Regions from separate parts of the Paenibacillus sp. FSL R7-0652 genome, predicted to be linked through region 1. Evidence: riboswitches for the same ligand, from Rfam matches in the RefSeq annotation. Region 1 holds a riboswitch; each other region holds the start of a gene.
What was found. A riboswitch is a leader RNA that binds a small molecule or an ion and turns the genes downstream of it on or off. The one in region 1 is predicted to bind cobalamin.
Positions count from the first base shown of each region.

Region 1 (7,631 bases):
AGTTTGCATAATCTGCACCACTTTTTCATGTACGCCAATCGGGCGTCCGTATATAAACTGCACCTGAGGATAACGTGCTTTGGCACGGTCAATGGCATTCGGAATGTCAATCTTGGCATGACCGGCTGCAAACAAAATGATCGGCACCAGTACAACACGCGTCGCACCTCTGTCTACACAAGCTGTCACACCATCAGCAATACTCGGTCTCGTTAACTCCAGAAAACAGGTCTCCACCAGCGTGTTCTCTGGTGCCTGCTCGGCAACCCCACGCGCAAACTCCTTTAACTCACGGTTTCCCTCAGGATCACGGCTCCCGTGTCCCACCAACAAAATGGCATCCATCTTCTTATCTCCTCCGCTGTCCGATCCACAGATCAGATTTTTCATGTAACCATCATCTATCAACATCAACCACACGCTAACCATCTCACTTACTTAATGCCTACTACGCTCACAACTCGGCGCTAACGATCCCAGATAACGTTATTTGGAGTAATTTATACTCGCTGGAATTCTAACGATCTCAGGAGACGTTATTTCACCAAAATGATGCCTTTTACACCAACTTGGGCTGGGTTTTAATGAAATAGCGTTCCTACGGATCGTTACATTTTCAAACATGCCCTTTTCCGCGATATAAGGCTTCTGAGAATCGTTAGCGCTATAGGCCGCGATTCAGTCTGATCAAGGATCGGCAGCGCGTTTGATCGACCTGTATCATCTATCTTCGTTCACTTAATCTCCGCATACCGGATTCACTTCGACGGTGACTGGTGCATCCACATGGCGGAAGCCCTGAATAACCCCTACACGTTTGAAAAACTTGTGAAAGCGCTCGTTCGGATGGCCCTTTGCCTTGTACTCCGCCACGATGCGTTCTACGATGCCGCCAATTTCATCACCGGGAATACCCTCGGCTACAGGTTGGGCCGGATGTGCGTTGCGCCCAAACTTTTTGCCGCCAAGGAACAGATCGTATCCGCCTTTGCGGTAAACGATACCAATATCCTCCAGCACCGCGCCGTAACAAGCCATACCGCAACCGTTCAGCGCTACACTGGTTTCCTTCGGAGCAGATAATCCGCCAATCACGTCCTGAAGATGGTTAGCCATCGGAACGGCATCATCTTTCTCCAGATTGCAGAAATCACAGGCTTTGACCTTGATGACATCACCGATGGGAACAACGATAAAATTCGCTGCACGCAGCTGCTCCACCAGCGCATCCGGTTCAAACGTCGGCACCCTCAGAATGATCTGGTGCTCCGGCGTATACTCCAGCTCGCCGTCCTCGCTTGCGCACTGCGCCAGCAGGGCCATCTGGACGGCGGTGAACTTTTTGTTGCCCACGCCGGGCGCTACGCCGACCTCGAAGAGCGGCGCCTTGCGTCCCGGCACGGGCCGAGCTGGGGTGCCAACCGCTGCAGCGCCGTCAGCGCGATGCGCCGCCACGGCCGCCGGGCCTGACGCCGCCGCGTCCAGCCAGCGGCCTGCCGCTTCGCCCCCGAGCGCACCGCCTGCCGCGAGCCGCGTCAGCGCCTCGGCAGCAAGCTCGGCAGCGCCGGCACGCGGCGCAGCAGCAGCGGCGCGCGGTGCGGCTTCTGCCGCCGCGGGCACGGACCGCGATGCGGCAAGCACGGCGGTGCCGGCACCGCGCGCCGGGCTTGCTGCAGGCGGGGTCGCCGCCCATGCACCAGCGGGCGGCTGCCCTTGCGGAGCCGTGCCCGCTCCGGCGCGCGCGCCGTGCAGGGCTGGCTCCGCCGTTAGCGCGGCCTGCGCATCGCGGGCCGCGCTATCGCCCGCTGCCTCGCCGGAGGCGGCAGCGCGGGCTTCTTGTGCGCCGAGCGACCATGGCTCGGCTTCGGTGCGCAGCCGCTCATGAGGTCTGAGCGGCTGTTCCGCGGAGTTCAGCGTATACTTCCGCTGATATCCGCGCGGAGTGACCATGAGTCCTTCGTACATCATGGTTGAGGAATTGCCGATAATTACGGTAGTCAACATACCGATATCGTGATGCAGCATATCTTCCAGTGTCGTCAGGACCACATCCTGACGTTCCCGATACGCACTTTTGACCAGACCCACCGGTGTCTTGGGATCACGGTAACGAAGCAGCATCTCCTGCGTCTCCACAATCTGGCGTGTACGGCGTCCACTGCGGGGATTGTACAGAGCAATGACAAAATCAGCCGCTGCTGCCGCTTCAACCCGGCGAATAATCGTATCCCATGGTGTCAAATGGTCGCTGAGACTGATCGTACACGCATCGTGCATTACGGGTGCACCCAGCAGGGAAGCGCAGGACTGAACAGCTGACACGCCGGGAATAACCTCAACGGCTACGCCTGTGTCCGGCTTCCAGCCCTGCTCCATCAGAACCTCGTAGACAAGTCCAGCCATGCCGTATACCCCTGCATCTCCACTGGAGATTACGGCCACAATGTTACCTGCTTCCGCCTGTCTCACCGCTTCCTGTGCCCGGCTGACTTCCTCGGTCATGCCCGTACGTACAATGGCTTGTCCATTCAGCAGTGGGCGAATCAGATCCACATAAGTGTTGTATCCGATAATAACCTCGCTTTCCTGCAGTGCATCCAGTGCCCGTTTCGTTATATGCTCCATCGCACCCGGGCCGAACCCGATAATCAGCAGTTTGCCTTGCTTTTGCATATCTCTTCCTCCCTCATTCCACTCGTCACGCGGTTTACATCTCAGCCTATTTATCTAAAATGTTAACTTTATTGATAAGAACTTCCTCTCTTGATTACAGGCAGCAAGTTCCCCGTGATATGCGGTATTCCTGACTTCATGCTGATGGTACTCCTCATTTTTCGCCTGATCCTGAAGCTGTTTGCTGTCCGAAAAACAAAAAAATCTCATCCTGTTCACGGATGAGATACGCATGTACTTAAACTCAGGAAACGAACGCATGAATCCCCAAAAAAGGAGGTACACACGACCAAAACAGCCCATATAAGGCCTTTCAGGACAAACTGATGTTTGTCCCTTTCCGAATTTATCGTACACCACTCCTTTCCGCGAAGGGTTTGGTGACACATGCAAGGTAGGTCTCCTGGCTTTGGATCATCAGCTTTCTTTTCTGTCTTCCCCGTTTTCCGAGTGACGTTTATTGAAAAGCGCTTCACCATTACAGTGGCGGGACCGCTCGGGACTTGCACCCGATTCCCTGTTACCTCTTGCTTTACGCAAGAGCACCTTGCTGCTTTCATATTGATTTCATCATACCATCGGTCAGGAAAAAATGTCCACGATAATGAATATTGTCCATATCTTGATTTTCGGATAAAAATGAAAAAAGATCCTGATCCGCCAAACGGACCAGAACCTTTATGTATCCTGTATAACAAGCTTCTGTTTTTTCCTGCAGCGTTAACTCTCCACGCGTTTACGTTTTCTTCATCCAGTGATCTGACGTGCCTTCCTGCCTCCGTATACGCTGCTGCTCTCAACTCATTCCCGCCAGAGCTCCCTCTAAGACTCCCCCCGGACACCAACCGGATTAGCAGCAAAATAACGCCCCAGTTCAACAATAAGTGCACCCATCTTCTCTTCCTCCGGTACAACGAGTGCTTCAATGCCTTCCTCACGCATCGCATTTGCGGTCACTTTACCGACGGAAGCCGGAACTACACCTTCCCTGAAGGCCTTCAGCATCTGCTCCAGCTTTCCTTGAGAAGCGGCATATTCCGTTAAAAATCGAACTTGCGGACCACTTGTAAAAGCTACGGCATGCAGCTCATGCCGAAGGACTTCATCCAAAAGCTGCTTCAACGCAGCTTCTTCCGGTGGTACGTGACGATAAGGCAGCACTTGGCGTACGACGGCTCCCTGCTCTTCCAGCCAGTGGACCAGCTTGGGGGCCGTTTCTCCGTGCAGCTGCAGCATCACCTTTTTACCTGAGAGATCATGCGAGCCGAATTCACGAATCAATCCGTCCGTACTGCCATCATCGTCTCGTACCAAAGGTGTTAACTTCAGCTTCCGAAGTGCATTTACCGTTTTGTATCCTCTGGCTGCGACATTCGATTCAGACAGCACATTCCGAAACTGCCCGGCCACATCCATATCCTCCGCCATGTCAAACAAGGCATCCAGTCCCATACCGGTTGTAAACACAGCCCAATCCGGCGGATTGGAAATCCAGGAGACCAATCCATCCCTGATGCTGCGGTCATCCAGAAATACCGTTCCTTGTGCAGGACGCACAAGAGGGACTCCACCCATTTTTTCTACTAATAAAGACATCTCTTTGGACTTTCGCGGTCCGGTTAATGCTACTCTTACCCCTGCCAAATGCTGCGCCATACCTGTCCCCTCCGTTCAAATCAGCCGAATGTTCATCAGTCTGACTACAGTATACAGGCTGCTTGTACGGAGGGAAACCATATCTGCTTTCATTCCGGGCTCTTGGCTATAACGATTTTTTATAGTTTTCATCAGGAAGGCTGCAGATTACCGCCACCATGTGATGTTTTCCCCTTCTTTTCCCCGGACTTTTCTTCAGAGTGATCCGGTTCAGCGTGTGCCTGCTGCTTCTCATCCTCTTTGCGCTGTTTGTCTCTGGACGCACGTTCTTCGGACCCGGAATCCGGGACATGCTGTGCATCCTTCTTGCGCGGACGAAGGAAAAGAAACAATACAATTGGGAATAACACCTCGAACACGATCGCAATCCACGTCCACTCTCGAGTAAAGCGATTGAGCTGAACCGCATTGCGGAAAAACCAAAAGGCACATACAAAACCCAGCAGCGCAATCGGTCCAGTTAATACTTTACCAGACACCTTCGGAATCATTCGTTTTAATCCCCAGCATACAAAATACAGGTCAAATGCAATCTTGGTAATAATACAAGGCAGCGTTGCGGCAGCAAGCGCCAGATCAAACCGATCCAGGAAGTCACTGATCTGCAGCTGTCTTGCCAGCTCATACGATGGATATACAAGTCTTGAAGCAATGGGTACACCGATTGAAGCAATCGTTTCTACAACAATCAGCATCAGCAGCAATCCCGTAACAATAGTACCCGAAAGAATTGACTTCACGCGAAAGTCACTACCTCTTACCACAAAAGGCAGGGCAATCATCTCACCATAAAATGAAAAGATATACCAGCTTCCTGTCCCCACTCCCGCGAGGTCAACATCGAGATAGGGCTTCAAATTATCCAGATTGATCTGCTGAATCAGCATAAACGGAACGATGATGGAGTTTAACACAAATAGAGTCACATATAACTCCACCATACCGATTAGGGAACCGAGACCTCCCCTAACGATAAAAACGGCCATGACAATCAAAGAAAGCACGATTATCGATATAGGTGTTGTTTCAAGTAACGTGATACTTACATAATCCCCTGTTAGCCGTATATCTCTGGCAAGTACAAAGAAGAAAAACGTGATGTATAGAAACCCCGTTACTCTCCCGAGGAAGGGGAAGCGCTCCGCCAGCGACTCAAACAAATCCTTGTCTGGAAAACGCCGCTGGACACGGCTGAGCATCCACATCGATGTAAACATAATCAGAACAACCGGTACGTAACAGAGATAAGCATGCTGTTCTGCATAAAAAATGGCCTGAGCATGAGGTTGAAGCAGCGTACCTGTAATACTGAGCAGCATAATGATCAATACCATTTGTCGGTGGGTTACTTTCTGACTCATCCTGTCCCCTCCTTTCCTGCGCATACCTTCTGCATGTTAAGCAATCATACTGCACTTCATCCGGGCAGCGGCAGCAGACGCTGGATCACATGACTGATCCATACCGTTACAAAAAACGTCTTCGTGCTCAATGCAGTTACATACAACCAGATACCAATCCCTATGGCCATTAAACCGTAAGACAACCAGCGATTAATCGGGGCTGCCTGTTTCAGATGACGAAAATCCATGATAAGCGCGCCAACAACCATCGCTAAATATGTGAACAGAAGCGGTTTAATCATGCACAATGTCCTCCTCTACGACCCCGATCGGTTTATTGACAACGCCAACATTCTCAATGATGACATGGGGCTCTACATTCACCTTGACGTCCGGATAGAGAACATCCCAACGATCCTTAATCTTCTTCCACTCCTTTGGCCGCTGCTGATGAATTGATCTGCCCATACCGAGAATGTCCGCTTTGAACTTCTTCTGTACCAGATGGACCCCTTCTTCAATATCCTCTTTGAGCTTCTGGTGAACAGCCTCATTAATATTAAGAATCTCCTTCTCCTGCCGATCCCCATAATTGGATTCGTTGTCGACCAATACCCCTTTGGCATAGAGTTCAATGGTTATACTCACCTTCCCATTCTCTATATGAGGGTGAAGCGAAGCATTGTTCTCGTTCAGCTTGATAAACAAATCCCCTTTCCCTCGAGGGGCCTTGATCAAAACTTCAGGTGCATTCGCTTCACCCATCGCCAGAATCAGAGCATCTGCTGGTTCCTTATCCATCATGCCTACAAGTTTATCTTTTTTGAAAATAGCCAGACCATCCAGCTTGATATTGGTCTTGGAGTCTTTCCAATCTTTCGGTACGCTGTCCGAAACCGAAGCAATAGGCAGAAAAGGATCAATACCCTCGCTCAGAATGGAGTCGATAAATGTTTTGAGAGAACGCGGATTTCGCATATTCAGGAAACATAACTCTCGCACCATCTCTGAAGGGAATTTCTCAATGGGAGCATCCGTATCAATGACTTTATAAGCTTCACCCCGAGTGACGACAGGCATTGCCGATAACCGGTTGAGCGGATACCGCGTGAGTAAATCCAGCATCGAGGCCACACCTTCCCGGGCAAGCTCCTCTCCAATGAGGATGGTTCGGCGATGCGCATAATAAATTTTGCGAGACAATGATTTCTGACCTGCAAGTGTTGTTTCCCGCAGCGTTGGACCCGTGTTCGAGAGCAGGAACCATGACTTATCACCACTGGTCCCCCCGCCACCACCCTCACTGCCTGATGCACCTGACTGTCCTGGAAGAGCAATTTGCAGGCTTGCTCTGTAGTTCTCCTCTTCTTTATCAACGGCAATGCCGATAACAAAGGCAATGTCATTGATCTCTTCGCGATCCCAGCAGCCTGCAAGCATGGAAGTACACAGAATCAGCGCAATCACAGCTCTGTATTTGATAAGAACCTGCATGGAATCACCATCCTTCCTCAGCTTCCGGCGAACCATTAATATCTCTGGTCATACGTTTGCGGTCCCGATGTACAGTCGAAGGGCGATTGATCATTTTCCACCAAGGCACCCGGACCAAAATATCTTTGGTATCCTTCTTGCTGTACGGACTTAAACCAGACAGATATGGTACACCAAATGATGTCATCTGTGTCAGATGCACAGAGATGAGTACCAGACCAATGACTATGCCGTATAACCCTAACATGCCTGCCAGAAGCATGATCGGAAACCGCAGCAGCCTTACGGTAATGGCAAAGTTAAAGCGCGGAATAGTGAAGGAAGCTATGCCCGTCATCGACACGATGATAACCATTGGGGCAGACACAATACCTGCCTGTACGGCAGCTTGGCCGATCACCAGGGCACCGAGAATGCTGACCGCTTGCCCCACCGTCTTGGGCAGCCTGACCCCGGCCTCTCGAA
Region 1 is NZ_CP152001.1:6,130,273-6,137,903, forward strand. It holds gene MKY97_RS26715 (sirohydrochlorin chelatase) at 1-345, opposite strand, end outside; gene cobJ (precorrin-3B C(17)-methyltransferase) at 739-2,673, opposite strand; cobalamin riboswitch at 3,049-3,238, opposite strand; gene MKY97_RS26725 (uroporphyrinogen-III synthase) at 3,496-4,329, opposite strand; gene MKY97_RS26730 (endospore germination permease) at 4,461-5,690, opposite strand; gene MKY97_RS26735 (hypothetical protein) at 5,747-5,974, opposite strand; gene MKY97_RS26740 (Ger(x)C family spore germination protein) at 5,967-7,166, opposite strand; gene MKY97_RS26745 (spore germination protein) at 7,171-7,631, opposite strand, start outside.

Region 2 (7,631 bases), 2.1 Mb from region 1:
TACTCCTTGCTCTTTAATTCGATTGCGATGCCCACCGTTACAAGAAATACTTCACGGCAGATTGCCGCAATTCGCTGATTAAGTACACCTGCCAAATCACGATAAACCCGGCCCAATTTGTATTCTGGCACAATCCCGTCACCCACTTCATTGGTAACCAGCACAAGCAGACCTGGATACGTTCGAATCGCTTCAACCAGCGCATCCAGATGACCCTGCAGCACATGGCTATCGTCCTGCTCGTGTGCTAACAGAATATTCGTCAGCCATAGTGTCAGACAGTCCACCAGTATCGTAGGTGCAGAAGTACCGGTATGTCCTTCACCCATGCGGTTAATGAGCGCAGGCAGGGCCAGCGGCTCCTCCATCGTACGCCAGAGATAACCGGAGTCTTCACGCTGCTGCTGATGCATAGCAATACGTTCACGCATTTCGTCATCATACGCCTGAGCTGTTGCTACATACCATGCCTCTGAGGAACGCTGCATGCAGAGACGCTCGGCAAACGAACTTTTACCGCTGCGGGCCCCTCCTGTGACCAATACACTCATCGGGAGCCATCTCCCAGCACGGATGACGCCGATGAAACAGCCGGATCGGCAGCAGCTGCTGAAGCCTGATTTGCTCCATCCGAAACCCCTGCGCTGGTGAAGGTAGCCATCTCATTCAGAAGAAGGCATGCGGCATCAATCAGATGCAGGCTGAGCACGCCGCCAGTTCCCTCTCCAAGACGCATGTCCAGGTCCAGCATCGGTTTCAGTTCCAGTTCACGCAGCAGTGCCGCATGCCCATTCTCATGTGAAGTGTGCGACGCGATCATGTATGCCGTGCTCAGAGGAGCAAGCTGTCTCGCAATCAGCGCTGCAGCCGTAGAGATGAAACCATCCACTACAACCGGACAGCGGTGTGCCGCTGATGCAAGAATAACGCCGGTAAGTCCGGCAATCTCCAATCCGCCCACTTTACAGAGTACATCCAATGCATCATCAGGATTTGGTGTGTTTATGCTCAGAGCCTGACTTATAACGGCAGCTTTGCGCAGCACTCCCGCATCATCCAACCCTGTCCCTCTCCCTACAGCAGCAGCGGGTTCAGTCCCTGTGAGCGCACTCATCACTGCAGCGCTCGCAGTGGTATTGCCAATTCCCATCTCTCCAGTCACAAACAGCTGTGTGCCTTTTGCCACCTCTTCCGCAACCACATCCACGCCTGCAAGAATGGCCTGAATCGCCTCATCCCGGGTCATTGCTGCCTCTTGGGCCATATTGGCAGTGCCTTTACGAATTTTGCGAGAGAGCAGGTCTGCGTGTTCAAGGTCAGCATTTACACCAATATCGACACAGATGACTTCTGCTCTGGCGTGACGTGCAAGCACATTAACGGCAGCGCCTCCCGCCAGAAAGTTCATGACCATCTGAGGAGTAACTTCGGCTGGAAAAGCACTTATCCCTTCTGCCACCACACCGTGATCCGCAGCCATCACGACAACCGCTCTGCGATCAAAGCGCGGACGCACACTGCCTGTCATACCCGCCAGTCGAATGACAAGGTCCTCCAGTTTGCCAAGACTGCCTGGCGGTTTCGTCAGCACATCTACATGAGCAGACGTTTCCGCTGCAATGTTTTGGTCAGGAGGTGCAATTTTGTTCAATAGCTGTCCCAACACCTGTTCATTCTTCATACAACGAGCACTTCCTTTTTTAAAATAGAGGTTCTCCTGCCTTATTTAAAGCGTATCCCGCCGCAGCAGCAGTTGAGGTACGGCATGATCCGGATGGGACACCATCGCAGGTTTAACGCGAAAAATCTCTTCTATCTGCTCCCCCGTCATCAAGCTTCGAGGAGCACCCATCCCTGCTATTTCGCCTTCTCTCAAAGCCAGAATCTGATCGCAGAACAAGGCAGCCAGATTTAGATCATGCAGTACGGCAGCAATGGTAATACAGCTCTTCTGCCGCCATGCAGCTAATAACTCCATGAATTGTAATTGATATTTGATGTCCAGAAATGTGGTGGGTTCGTCCAGCAGCAGCAGACGCGGCTCTTGTGCCATAACCTTGGCCAGCGCTACCCGCTGCCTCTGCCCACCGCTTAGGGAATCCAGCGGCCGCTCCGCTAGTTCCATCAGTCCCAGTTCTTCAAGCACCCGGTCCACAACTCGGGCCCCATCTGCCGATTCCCTGCCCAGCCAGTTCTGGTAGGGGTATCGCCCCATCTCTACGACATCACGCACAGAATAGGAAATTGCCGGCAGACCATCCTGCTGCAGAACCGCGATCATACGTGACAGATCCTTGCGGCTGTACGAAGTGATATCTTGGCCGTCAATACGGATCTGACCTTCACTTAGCGATTCCGTTCCAGCTATAAGCTGGAGCAGTGTCGACTTTCCGCTTCCGTTCGGGCCGACAACTCCCCACCATTCTCCTTCTTTAATCTGCCAGTCTACATCATGTAAGGCCCGATGATCACCGTACTTTTTGCCAGCACCTGTAACCGATACCCATGTTTTTGTTTTACCGACAGTCTTTCCGTTATCCCCGGTTAAAGCACGCTGTGCATTACTGCTTAAATCCGATTGAGACAACAACCCCGGAGACGGTTGTTGGCCTTGTTGATTGTGCTTCCACCCTTTACTCACGGGACCATCCCCTTCCGCAGCTTCTTGTTCCGGTGCAGCAGATAAGCGAAGAACGGAGCACCTACAAAAGCCGTCACGACACCCAACGGTATCTCGGTTGGTGCCAGCAGAGAGCGGGCAATCGTGTCCGCCCATACCATAAAGATCGCACCGCCAATTGCAGATAGCGGCACCAGCAGTCGGTAGTCCGGCCCTACCAGCAGCCGAAGCATATGCGGAATGACCAGTCCAACGAAGCCAATGACGCCGGAGACGGAGACTGCCCCGGCTGTGAGCAGCGTACCCACAGCAAGTACAGACAGCTTGAGTCTGTCCACGCCAACCCCGATATGTGCCGCCTGACGTTCACCCAGCGCCAGTACATTTAGGGAACGTGCACGGCTCCACAGAAAGATCAGACCCAGCAGGAAATACGGGAAAAGGATGGCCGTATACGACCACCCGCGCAGTGCCAGACTTCCCATCGTCCAGTATATAATTTCATTGATTGTCTGCTTGGACATGGTCGACAGGAAGGAAACGACCGCACCCAGAAAGCTCTGCATAACAACACCTGCCAGAATCAGGCTGTGTGTCGGTATTTTGCGTCCTTCACGAGCCAGCGTCATGACGAACCACAGCGTCATGGCCCCGGTCAGAAAAGCAACCAGCGGCAGCGTCCAGATTCCGATCAGGGCATACTGCAGTCCGAAGAAAATCAGGAAAGCCGCCCCCACCGAAGCTCCTGAGGATACCCCTAGTGTAAAAGGATCTGCCAGCGGATTGCGCAGCACTCCTTGAAAGCCCGCGCCTGCAATGGCCAGCGAAGCTCCAACGAGCACCGCAAGCAGCACACGTGGAAAGCGCACCTTCCAGATAATCTGTTCGGCAGCCCTGCTCCAATCAGGTGTGATCCAGTCGCCCACCCACGGCATTTTGTGAATGAGAATACCGGCAATGTCCCGGATGGGCAGCGCCACCGAACCAATGCCCGTGCAGATGAGCACGGTAAGCATCAGCAGCCCTATACCTATCGTTCCGTACAGGATCAGCTTTTTGCTCATTTGAACAGATCAGGATAGATCGCTTTGGCTACTTCTTTTAATCCTTGAGTTACACGTGGGCCCGGACGGCTCAGCAAGTTGGCATCCAATCCGACCACATTATTGTTTTTTACGGCTGTGATTTGATCCCAGCCGCTGCGCGATTTGATAATCTGATCCAGCGTTTTGGAGTTTTCGTCAATTACATCGTTTGCGTATAGAATAACATCCGGATTAGCGGCGATTACATTTTCCTCGTTAATCTGATACCAGCTCTCTTTGTCCGCAGCAATATTGGTGCCTCCAGCTGTCGTGATCAGTTCATCCATGAACTCACCTTTACCTACGGTCCAGCCTGGAGAGAACTCAACATATACTTTCTTTTTCTCTTCCGGCTTCACGGCTTTGACCGCTTCTGTTACGTTCGTTACATCCTGCTTCATCTGTGTGATCAGTTTCTGAGCCTGCTCCTGATGATCTGTAATTTTACCAAACGTTTCGATATTGTTCATTACATCGTCGATGGATTTAGGATCGGTTTTGAAAATGGTGATCCCCAAATCACGCAGCTTTTTCACTGCATCTTCACTCAACGAAATACCTCCGAATACGATATCCGCATCAGCGGCAATAACCGACTCTTCATTGGGTTTGTTAATCCCGCCCATTTTCGCTTTTGCTTTCGCCGCTTCCGGGTAGTCATCGTAATCCGATACCCCTATAATCTGCTCGTCCAGGCCAAGCGCAAACAATGACTCCGTTTCAGCCGGAGATACCGAGACAATTTTGGATGGTGCCTTTTCAAAAGTAAAAGACTCACCTGTTGCATCGGTAACCGTCAGCGGATATTGTGTTTTCAAATCGGTTTGCGTTTGTTCCTGTGACTGCTCTTGTGCAGGCTGCTGTGTGCTGCCCGCTCCTTCTTTGGTTGCTGCATTACCGCATCCGGCGAGCGCCAGTGCCAGCATCGCTGCGCTCAACAGTGACGTGAGTGCTTTCCAGTTCTTAATCATTAATTTAAACTCCCCTTCTCTATCTGTACTATTGTTGTTACATAATACCTCAATCTTAATGCTCTACCCCATCTTGGTGTGTTCCGATGAAACGAAAATGAAGATGTGTACACGTTTAACGGAGAGTGCAGAACCAATTTGGAGAAACGAAGTGCTCGCCTGCAGCTTTCTGTAAGAAAGCTGCATCGAAAGCATACGCCTATCACCGGATTTTTCCCTTTGAATAAGGGAATCAAAAAAATCTAGGGATAATAACAATCGGAAAATGGTACTGCACTCGGAGTGGCCCCGTGTAACATACTATTTTTCATCACATCGTGTACAACAAGAAAAATCCCTAATCCTCACATAAGGATCAGGGATGACGTCTCGCATATGGCAGTCTGTATATGTGCAGCAGGAAGCGCTCACGCACAGAATGGCCCGAAACGTTGTCCTTTCCTCGAAGGAACACCGGCTTGTACGTCCAGGGCTGGTAATCTGACTTACAGGATGGCTCCTGTTTCACAGTGGCGGGACCGTGCTGGATTTACACCAGCTTCCCCATTTACCCTTGTGCACATCATGACTTGTCTTTGCTCATCATGAACATCTGCTTCACACGCGGGACCCTTGGTCGTTAATGATGGTTAATCCATGTGACCGATAGATGCAGTTAGCTCCGCACGAATCACATCAGCTCAGGCCTTGCAGCCTATCACACCAATATGCTCGTACCGAGTCACACTTCTGTTGTGATTATAGGGTATATTGCACCGCCTTACAAGCCGATAGACGGAAAATTCACACGGCTGCCAAGCCAGCGGTTCCCCTGCTTTTCAATGTATACCTGAATCGCCTGTCCCGGGATCACATGTGTATCCCAGAATCCAACACCTTCAATAAGACGGGACAGCATGTAACGGATGACTCCGCCATGTGTCACAATCAATGTTCTATGTGAAGTCCGGCCTGACCAGATATGTTCATGCAGAAAAGAATCTATTCGTCCCGCGAATGACGGCCATGCTTCCCCTTCAGGCGGCGCAACCTCCTGCGGTTGATCGATCCAGCGCCGGTAGAGCGGATTATGCTGCAGCTGCTCGTAGGTCAAACCTTCCCATTGTCCAAAATCATTCTCGCGCAGGCGCGCATCCAACTTTGCCTGTGCAGCAGCCTGAGGCGCGGTGTACGCCAAGGTCTGACGACAGCGAAGAAGGTCACTGCAGTATACGGCGTCCCATGTAAGATTGCGGCACTGCCGGCTTAGCAGAGCCAGCTCTTCTTGAGCACCCGGCAGCAGACCAATGTCGGTATGCCCCAGGTATCTTTTTTCCACATTCCACTGGGTTGTTCCATGACGGATCAGTACAATGCTCCGCTTTGACGAAGACTGTTTTGATCCAAACTGTTCTAACTCACCGTGCTGCGATCCATTCTGTTCTGATTCACTAGAGTCTGGATCACTTTGCTCCTGCCCTTCTTTAATTACCACAATAGCGCACCTCCTATTAACCACACACCCATGGTTGCTAAGAAACAAAGGCCCACAAAAGCGCCAGCTGACCAAAACATTAGCCTTGTCGTTCGTACAATATCTTCGGCCTCCATCGGCCGCGCAGCCTCGCCCATATAAGCACGAAACGAGGCAATACCGTGATACACGTTATGTCCGCCCAGCCGAATGCCAAGTGCTCCGGCCACTGCCGATTCGGGAAAACCGCTATTGGGACTGGGATGCAGCCTCGCATCACGGGCAACCATGCGTGCTGCACCTCGGGCATCCAGCCTGAGCACCCGTGCGCCTACAATTAACAGTGCGGCGGTTACGCGCGCAGGAATCCAGTTTGCCCAATCATCCAGACGGGCAGAGGCCCAGCCAAGATGCAGATATTTTTCGTTTTTATAACCAACCATGGAGTCCAGCGTATTGACAGCCCGGTAAGCCATAGCCAGCGGAGCGCCGCCAATGAGCGCATAGAACAGAGGGGACACGATGGCATCAACAATATTTTCCGCGACCGTCTCCACCGTTCCCCGGACCACCTCGGGCTCGTCCAGATGTGCGGTATCACGTCCAACAATCATGCTCAGGGAACGCCGTGCGGCAGGCCAATCCTGCTGTTTCAGATGACGATATACTTCCATTCCTGCGTCTCTTAAACCTTTGGAAGCAATCGTGGTGGCGATCAGAACGATTTCGGCTGCAGCCGCTAAAAGGGGATGAATCTTACCAAGCAGCAGCAAAAGACCCCAGGTGACGGCAAAAGAACCACCTGCAATCAAGATCGGGAACAAGATTCCGGCTTTTTTCAGACCTGCATCTGTGTTCACACGTAATCGAATTACACGCTCCAGAGCCGAGATGGCTTTCCCCATACCGATAACCGGATGCGGAATCCAGCGCGGGTCTCCAATGCATCGGTCTAGTATATACGCCAGAATGATAACCCAAGCCCCCCCCATGCCAATCCAGAACGAGGAAGCCCATAGATGTTCCAATTCCAATGTCATTGCCGTCCTACCCTCTCTTTCCACTGCAGTCCAGCCTGAAGACTTTCGGTCACTGTGTCATACACCAGTCTGCCGATGACCGCCCCCAAAGCCGTTGCTGTACCCGCGTAAGTGTGAAGCGGCTGGATATCGTCCCCGTTCTGACGAACAGCAAGCACAATGGCATCCGTTGTTGTACCTGTGGCAGGCAGTCCGTTCTCCGAATCGGCAATGCCTGCATCCGCAAGCGCTGCAGCTTTGGCCTCCACTGCCGTCTGAACCGCATTGACCATTGCTCCCGAAGTCATCCGGCCGTTGAACCAGAGCATGATATTAATTGTGCCAGGGATATATGGAGCTCTGTTTTGGGTTTGCCCATGGATATCAAAAACAGTTCTCTCCGAACCTGCACGTGCAGCATTCGATACTCCGGCAGTTGTACAGCACAGCAGCCCGAATTCCGAACTCGTAAATTCCTGAATG
Region 2 is NZ_CP152001.1:1,597,371-1,605,001, reverse strand. It holds gene cobU (bifunctional adenosylcobinamide kinase/adenosylcobinamide-phosphate guanylyltransferase) at 1-551, opposite strand, end outside; gene cobT (nicotinate-nucleotide--dimethylbenzimidazole phosphoribosyltransferase) at 548-1,681, opposite strand; gene MKY97_RS07095 (ABC transporter ATP-binding protein) at 1,727-2,641, opposite strand; gene MKY97_RS07090 (iron ABC transporter permease) at 2,638-3,684, opposite strand; gene MKY97_RS07085 (ABC transporter substrate-binding protein) at 3,681-4,676, opposite strand; cobalamin riboswitch at 5,129-5,258, opposite strand; gene MKY97_RS07080 (histidine phosphatase family protein) at 5,437-6,150, opposite strand; gene cbiB (adenosylcobinamide-phosphate synthase CbiB) at 6,144-7,121, opposite strand; gene MKY97_RS07070 (adenosylcobinamide amidohydrolase) at 7,166-7,631, opposite strand, start outside.
Region 2: it holds a riboswitch for cobalamin, as region 1 does, so the genes downstream of both, MKY97_RS07085 (ABC transporter substrate-binding protein) here and cobJ (precorrin-3B C(17)-methyltransferase) in region 1, are expected to answer to the same signal.

Region 3 (7,631 bases), 850 kb from region 1:
GCTCTTCTGATGATCGGTAAGATCCTCATATGAGGTCAGCTCCAGACCAACGCCAATCTCTTTCAGCTGAGACTGCATCGCAGCCGCCACAACGGAATCTGATTCGTACGCTGCATTGAGAATGAGCTGCAGCGACAGCTTTTCCCCATCTTTTTCCCGTATACTGTCTCCATCCGTATCCTTATATCCAGCTTCATCCAGCAATTGTTTGGCCTTATCCGGCTCATAATTGTATCCTCTGAGCTTGTCGTACCCAAAAGGCAAAGCAGATGTAAATGGTCCTTTGGCTGCTTGTCCACCTACCAGTGTATTCGCATACATCTCGCGATCGATTCCGTAAGAGATCGCACGGCGAACCTTCGGATCACTCAGCAGCGGATGGCTGGTGTTAAACCATACAAACTGAGTACGAAGACTGGGTATTTCATCAATAGTGTATTGTGATGTGTCCTGAAAAAGAGACATATTGCTGCGTCCTATATTACTTGCTGCATCAATCTCGCCTGATTGAAGTGCCAGTGCACGTGTGCTGTCATCCTTGATGTATTTCAGCGTCATCGTGTCCAGATCGGCCGCACCGCCCCAGTACCCATCGTATTTTTTAACCTGAATCTCCTGGTCAGGTGTATATCCTGTAACCATGAACGGCCCGGTGGCTATCGGCGCACTTTTGAATTTCGATGTATCTGCACTCGTATCCACAATAATGAAAAGCGGCTCAGCAATATTGCCCAGCAGTGAGGCATCCGGCTGCGTTGTTTTGATCGTCAGATCCTGACCTTTGGCAGCCATTGATGCAATCGGCAGTGTCGATTGACCTCTCTCGTTCAGCGAGATGGATCGTTCGATTGATTTTTTCACCGCATCCGCAGTCACCGGATTGCCATTATGAAATGTTACCCCGTCACGAATATGAAAATGCCAGGTCGTATCGTCAACCCGATCCAACTTGTCTGCGAGTTTGGGCACCATCTTCATGTGTTCATCAAACTGAATCAGCGTCTCTCCTATTGCAGCCCGTGTCAGCGTCCAGCCGTTCCACTCTTCCGCAGGGTCCAGGCTGCTGCCCAGCCAGAACAAGGCAATATTTAGATGAGACTTCTTCCCTGCAGCACCTGAGATGCTCGCATCTGTATCTGATGATTTTTCCGCAGCATTCGATGATGTCGAAGCCGATGAATTTTTGCCGCTGCCGCAAGCGGTGAGCACCAGAATGACCATCATAGACATAAGAGCAAACAGCCACTTTCGTTGAACATTCCTCATCCTTCACAATCCCTTCAGTTAACCTGTATTTTTTTTGGGATCGAGCACATCTCGCAGACTGTCTCCCAGCAAATTAAAAATGATAACCGTACTGAATATCGCAACCCCCGGATAAATTAACAACCATGGCGCGGTCTGCAGATACCTTCTGCCTTCATTTAACATTGCTCCCCACTCCGGGTCGGGCGGCTGTGCACCAAGTCCCAGGAAAGAAAGTCCCGAGATGGACAGCATCATGCCGCCCACGTCCATCATCGCCATCACGATCAGGGGAGGCAGCATGTTAGGCAGGATCGTTCTGCCAATGATCTGAATCTTACGCGCACCGCTGAAAGCGGCAGCGGTGACGAATTCTTTTTGCTGAAGAGAAATGACCAAGCTTCGGGCCATGCGTGCGTACTTTGCCCACCAGACCACCGAGAGTGCCGCTACAGTATTTAACAATCCTGGGCCCAACATGCCTACCACGGCAATTGCAAAAATCAATCCCGGAAACGCCATCAATGTATCACACAGCCGCATAAGCACCGTGTCCACCACTCCCCGGACAAAACCTGCAATTACACCAACCACTGCACCCAAACTGAAGACGATCCCAATCATCACAAACGTAAGCAGCAGTGAAGTCCTTGCTCCATACAGAAGTCGAGACAGGACACATCTTCCGAGCTGATCCGTCCCAAGTGGATATTCGGGGCTGGACGGCTGCAGCACTTTGGCAAAATTCGTGGCGAGTGGATCATGCGGAGCCAGCAGTGGGGCAATCAGAGCCAGAATGATCCAGCTCCCGGCCAGAGACAGCACAAATACAAAGCTGCGGCGTTGTGTCAGCCATGCTCGAATTGCTGCGCTCATCTAAATGTCCACATCCAATCGAATGCGCGGATCACGCAGATGTGTCCATAGATCAACAAGCAGATTCAGCGTAACGTAGATGATCGCCATCCAGATCACATATCCCTGTATCAAAGGATAGTCTCGTGTAAAAATCGCATCCACTGCCATCTGTCCCACTCCCGGCCATACGAATAAACTTTCGACTATGGCTGCTCCGCCGAGCAGTGCACCTGTTGTCATACCCAGAAGGGTCACTATCGGCAGCAGTGAATTCGGCAAAATATGGCGCCATATGATGATTGACTCCTTCACACCTCTTGCCCTCGCCCCCATGACGTAATTCTGACTGGTCTCCTCCAGCATCGCTGCACGAATCTGCCGACTGTACTGCGCAATCAGCGGAATGGCCAGCGTGACCGCAGGCAGGATCAGACTGTTCCAGCCGGAACTGCCCATGACGGGCAGCAGCTTCAGCTGCACCCCAAACACCAGCATCAGAAGCATACCCAGCCAGAAGCTTGGCATGGACAAACCGGCAAAGGAAAATAGACGAATCATATAATCCAGCCATTGATTTCGCCGTACAGCCGAGATGATTCCCAACGGAAAAGAGATCAAAATTACCAAAAGCATGGCACTTCCCGTTAAACGGAGTGTTGCCGGAAGACGCGCCAACAGCACCTCCATTACCGGACGGTCATACTTATATGACGTACCAAAGTCTCCGGTGACAACCTGCGCAAGCCACGTTCCATACCGAACCAGAAACGGCTTGTCCAATCCCAGTTCCACTCTCACTTGTCTGACCAACTCATCCGAAGGTGTGATTCCAGTGGACATCAGCATCAGTCTGGCCGGATCGCCAGGGGAAAGATAGGTTAATAGAAATGTCAGGAAGGTAATGCCAAACAGAACGGCAACCAGTTGTAATAATCGTTTAACGATATATCTGCCCAATGAAAAACGTCCTTCCCGATGTATTGCGCATATCTTTACGTCCATTCAACCCAAAAAGACGCCCTTCTCCGTTACACGGAATGAGGACGTCTTAAATAAACAGATTTTCAGAAAAAATCATGCTCTTTAAACACCTTCCTATCTCCCGTAGGGTACTGCTGTGTTTGTCAAACCTGGCAGGTCTCCTGGCTTCAGCATCATCACCATAGCAGCTCCTTCCCGATCTTCCCAAGATCAGTGGATATGCTGCCTGACTCCTCTGTTACAGTGGCGGGACCGCGCCGGCATCACACCGGACTTCCCTTTTAAGCTTCTGTCCAAGCGGACAGAGCACCAAGTTCCACGTATTTAATTCAGCTTAAGGCTGTTATCTGCTGCACTTCTGTATCAGTATAGCGGCATACGGAATAATGTTCAAAACTTTTCTTTCAATATTGAAATTGATAAATGCGGCTAATCTCGCACTCGCGAACCCTTCGGCGATATGCCTGTCACACGTTTGAACATTTTGGAAAAGAGCAGCGGGTCGGTGTATCCAACGGAGTGGGCTACTTCACTCACGGACAGCATCGGGTTGCGCAGCAGCTCCGCTGCACGATTCATGCGATACTCCAGGAAAAAGGCCTGCAGTGACTTGCCATATCGCTCTTTGAACAATCCTGATAAATAGGTTCGATCCAGCCCGACAGCCTGTGCGATATCCAGAATTGAGGTGCGCTGGCTGTACCTGTTCTCCATAAACTGCACAGCCTGCCGAATATAAGTTTCTTTAGGCGAAAGAAGCGGGCTTTCTTCCTCTTTAATCGGTGCAGATGCAATTAACGCTGCCATAAGTCGGTATAACAAACTTTGATGCATCACATCTCCTCCTGGAAGTTGGCTCGTTCCCGCTCGAAGCATTTCATCATACAGCGCTGCCATGATATTCGGTTCATGAGCAGTAAACACCGGATGGGCCTCGCTTAACTGTGCACGCTGCATAAAGGCTTTTGCCTGTACACCTCTGAAGCCAAACCATGAATATGTCCATGGCTCCTCTGCATCGGCCTCATAATGGATAACTGTGTCGGGTAATATGAGAAATCCTTGGCCCTCACTCAGATGATATTTCCGATCATCCATATACAGCGTGCCATGGCCCTCATGAATGTAATGCACAATATAGGAATCACGTACCCCCGGTCCCCAATAATGGGCAGGATCACATGCCTCCCATCCATAAAATAATAAGACCAGCTCCATCTGTGTCCAGCCCGCAGAAACGACATTCATTTCAATTTTCCGGCTCATGTTAACCTCCTTTCGACGTTGATGATCAACTATCATAAATGAAACCTGAATAGTCCTCACTTGTAATAACACTAAATTATAACAGGTGAAAAACGCAAATTATTCATGAAAACGAAAACATAAATGGGATTATGCCATGTTTGGGAGGGGTTGAACCATAGTGATATGAGCCTGTTCGGCCTATAGTTGGGGTACAACATTTTTTCGGGAAGGATGAACATGGGATGAATAAAATTACGTTTCTTGGTGCGGGCAGCACCGTTTTTGTTAAAAATGTATTAGGTGATGTCATGATGACGGAGGCTCTGCAGGATTTTGAACTGGCCTTGTTTGATATTGACGCCGAGCGTCTCGGCGACTCCGAGCGCTTGTTAACCAGCTTGGCCCAATCGCTGGGCAGCCGCTGTTCCGTGAAGACATATCATGACCGCAAGGAAGCGCTGCGCGGAGCCAAATATGTAATTAATGCAATTCAAGTCGGCGGGTATGACCCGTGTACGATCACCGATTTTGAAATTCCGAAGAAATACGGCCTGCGTCAAACGATTGCCGATACCCTCGGCATTGGCGGCATCTTCCGCAACCTGCGCACCATCCCGGTGATGCTGGACTTCGCCAAGGATATGCAGGAAGTATGCCCGGATGCCTGGTTCCTGAACTATACGAATCCGATGGCTGTGCTTACTAATGTTATGAACGTGCATGGCGGGATCAAAACGGTAGGACTGTGCCACAGTGTGCAGGTCTGCGTACCCCATCTCTTCGATGCGCTGGGGATCGATCAGACAGGTGTTATCGCCAAGATTGCTGGTATTAACCATATGGCATGGCTGCTGGAGGTTACAAAAGATGGACAGGATCTCTATCCTGAGATCAAACGACTTGCGAGACAAAAGCAGCAGGAAACCCATGACGATATGGTACGTTATGAGCTGATGCACCGTTTTGGTTACTACGTAACCGAGTCCTCCGAGCATAACGCGGAGTATCACCCGTACTTTATCAAACGTAACTACCCGGAACTGATCGAACGCTTCAACATTCCGCTGGATGAGTATCCACGCCGCTGTGTAAACCAGATTGCCGAATGGAAGGAGATGCGGGAGAAGCTGTTCGCAAGCGAAAATATTCAGCATACCCGCAGCCGCGAATATGCCTCGCACATTATGGAAGCCATGGAGACAGATCGACCGTACAAGATCGGCGGAAATGTCATGAATAACGGACTCATCACTAATCTGCCGCGTGAAGCATGTGTCGAAGTTCCTTGTCTGGTTGATGGTTCCGGTATCAGCCCAACATACATTGGCGACCTGCCGCCGCAGCTGGCAGCACTGAACCGCACCAACATCAACACGCAACTGCTCACCATTGAAGCCGCAATGACAGGCAAAAAGGAGCATATCTATCACGCGGCTATGCTTGATCCGCATACTGCTGCCGAGCTGTCCATGGACGACATTGTGGCCATGTGCGACGATTTAATTGAAGCCCACGGCGACTGGCTGCCCAAATTCTCATAATATAAAAATCGAGCACTGTTCCTTTAGAATGTTAAAGGGACGGTGCTCTTTGAATTTATTTTAAGAAGACCATGAACTTTTTCGCCGTACTTTACCGAGATCCCTGAAACGTATACATCGCACCGTACTGTCCTCCCTGAAACTTGTAACATACTGCTACTCCGCAAACAGCAGAAAACGATATCCGATGCCTGGTTCTGTCTGGATATAGATTGGGCGGGTGGGGTCTTCTTTTAACTTTTTACGCAAATGGCCCACATAAATCCGCAGATAGTGACTGTCTGATTCATGATGGTGTGCACCCCATACCTGCTGCAAAAGCTGACGCTGGGTAATAATTTTACCCGCATTGGAGGCAAGCACCTTCAGCATCTCATATTCCGTCGGCGTTAACTTGATCTGCTCTCCATCCAGCTCAACCTGTCTGAGAGCCAAATCAATTACCAATGGACCAAAGCGCAGAACCGGTTCATCGGTTGTTTTGGCCACATGCCGCAGCGCCACCCGGATTCGGGCCACCAGTTCACCCATGCCAAACGGCTTGGTCACATAATCATCTGCGCCACCATCCAGTGCAGCAATTTTATCCGCTTCCTGATCCTTCGCTGTAAGCACAATGATCGGCACCTGTGACCATTCCCTTATCCGGCGAAGTACGTCCATGCCGGACATTCCTGGTAAACCGAGATCGAGTATGATCAAATCAGGATGCATGATGCTTGCCTGCATAATTCCGTTCTCCCCATCAGCACACTCGTAATGCTCATACTGGTGAGCCTGAAGAGTCACTTTTAACAGTTTGCGAATCTGCGGCTCATCGTCAATCACCAGAATACGAGCTCCTGATGCGTCGTTCATCTATTCTCCAACCTCTCCTTGCCCTGAACAGGAACACGGCAATTCTTCTGTTCCCTCAGGCAGTTCTATACGTATTCTCGTTCCCCCATCCGGATTTGCCTCAGCTTGAATTGTACCTCCGTGAACTTCCACGATACCTTTGCAGATGGCAAGCCCCAATCCGGTTCCCGTAATATGCTGCGTGGATGGAGAACGATAAAACTTATCGAAAATGCGAGCGCGCTCCGGCTCCGGAATGCCGATACCCTGGTCATCTACGATGAAGGTCAGGGAAGCTTGATTTCTTTCCTTCTTAACCTGAATAGTAACCCTGCTCTCATCGGGTGAATACTTAACCGCGTTGCTTACGATGTTTACAAGCACCTGTTCCAAGAGCACTTCATCTCCGTAATAAAATACAGGTTCCTCCGGCAACTGCACCGCAATCTCACGATGAAGGCTGAATTCCCTCACCTTCATCAGTACAATGCTGATCATATCCCCTACGTCACACCATTTGCGATTCAACTGCAGCATGCCGCTCTCCAGCCGTACCATCCCCAGCAGGTTGGTCACCAGACGATTCATACGCAGTGCGCCATCGCGGATGTTGCCAGTCAATTCTTTTCGGTCCTCTGCTGTAAAAAGGTGGTCATTCTCAATAAGTCCAGTGGCCGAGCCGATAATGGCGGTTAAAGGTGTGCGCAGTTCGTGGGAGACGGAATCCAGCAGTGCAGTTCGAATACGCTCGGATTCGGCGGTAACCTGGGCGAGGCGAGCCTCCTCAGCCAGCTTCATCCGAGCGATAGCACCTGCTGCAAGGCTTCCGCAGGCATCCAGCAGCAGATGCTGCTCCTGCTGTTTCTCCGTCCCGCCAGCGGTCATGTCTGCGGCAAGCACACCGTGAATGCGATCCTCTGT
Region 3 is NZ_CP152001.1:308,663-316,293, reverse strand. It holds gene MKY97_RS01430 (ABC transporter substrate-binding protein) at 1-1,266, opposite strand, end outside; gene nikC (nickel transporter permease) at 1,285-2,121, opposite strand; gene nikB (nickel ABC transporter permease) at 2,122-3,060, opposite strand; cobalamin riboswitch at 3,218-3,413, opposite strand; gene MKY97_RS01415 (AraC family transcriptional regulator) at 3,514-4,350, opposite strand; gene MKY97_RS01410 (alpha-glucosidase/alpha-galactosidase) at 4,575-5,873, shown strand; gene MKY97_RS01405 (response regulator) at 6,030-6,731, opposite strand; gene MKY97_RS01400 (ATP-binding protein) at 6,732-7,631, opposite strand, start outside.
Region 3: it holds a riboswitch for cobalamin, as region 1 does, so the genes downstream of both, nikB (nickel ABC transporter permease) here and cobJ (precorrin-3B C(17)-methyltransferase) in region 1, are expected to answer to the same signal.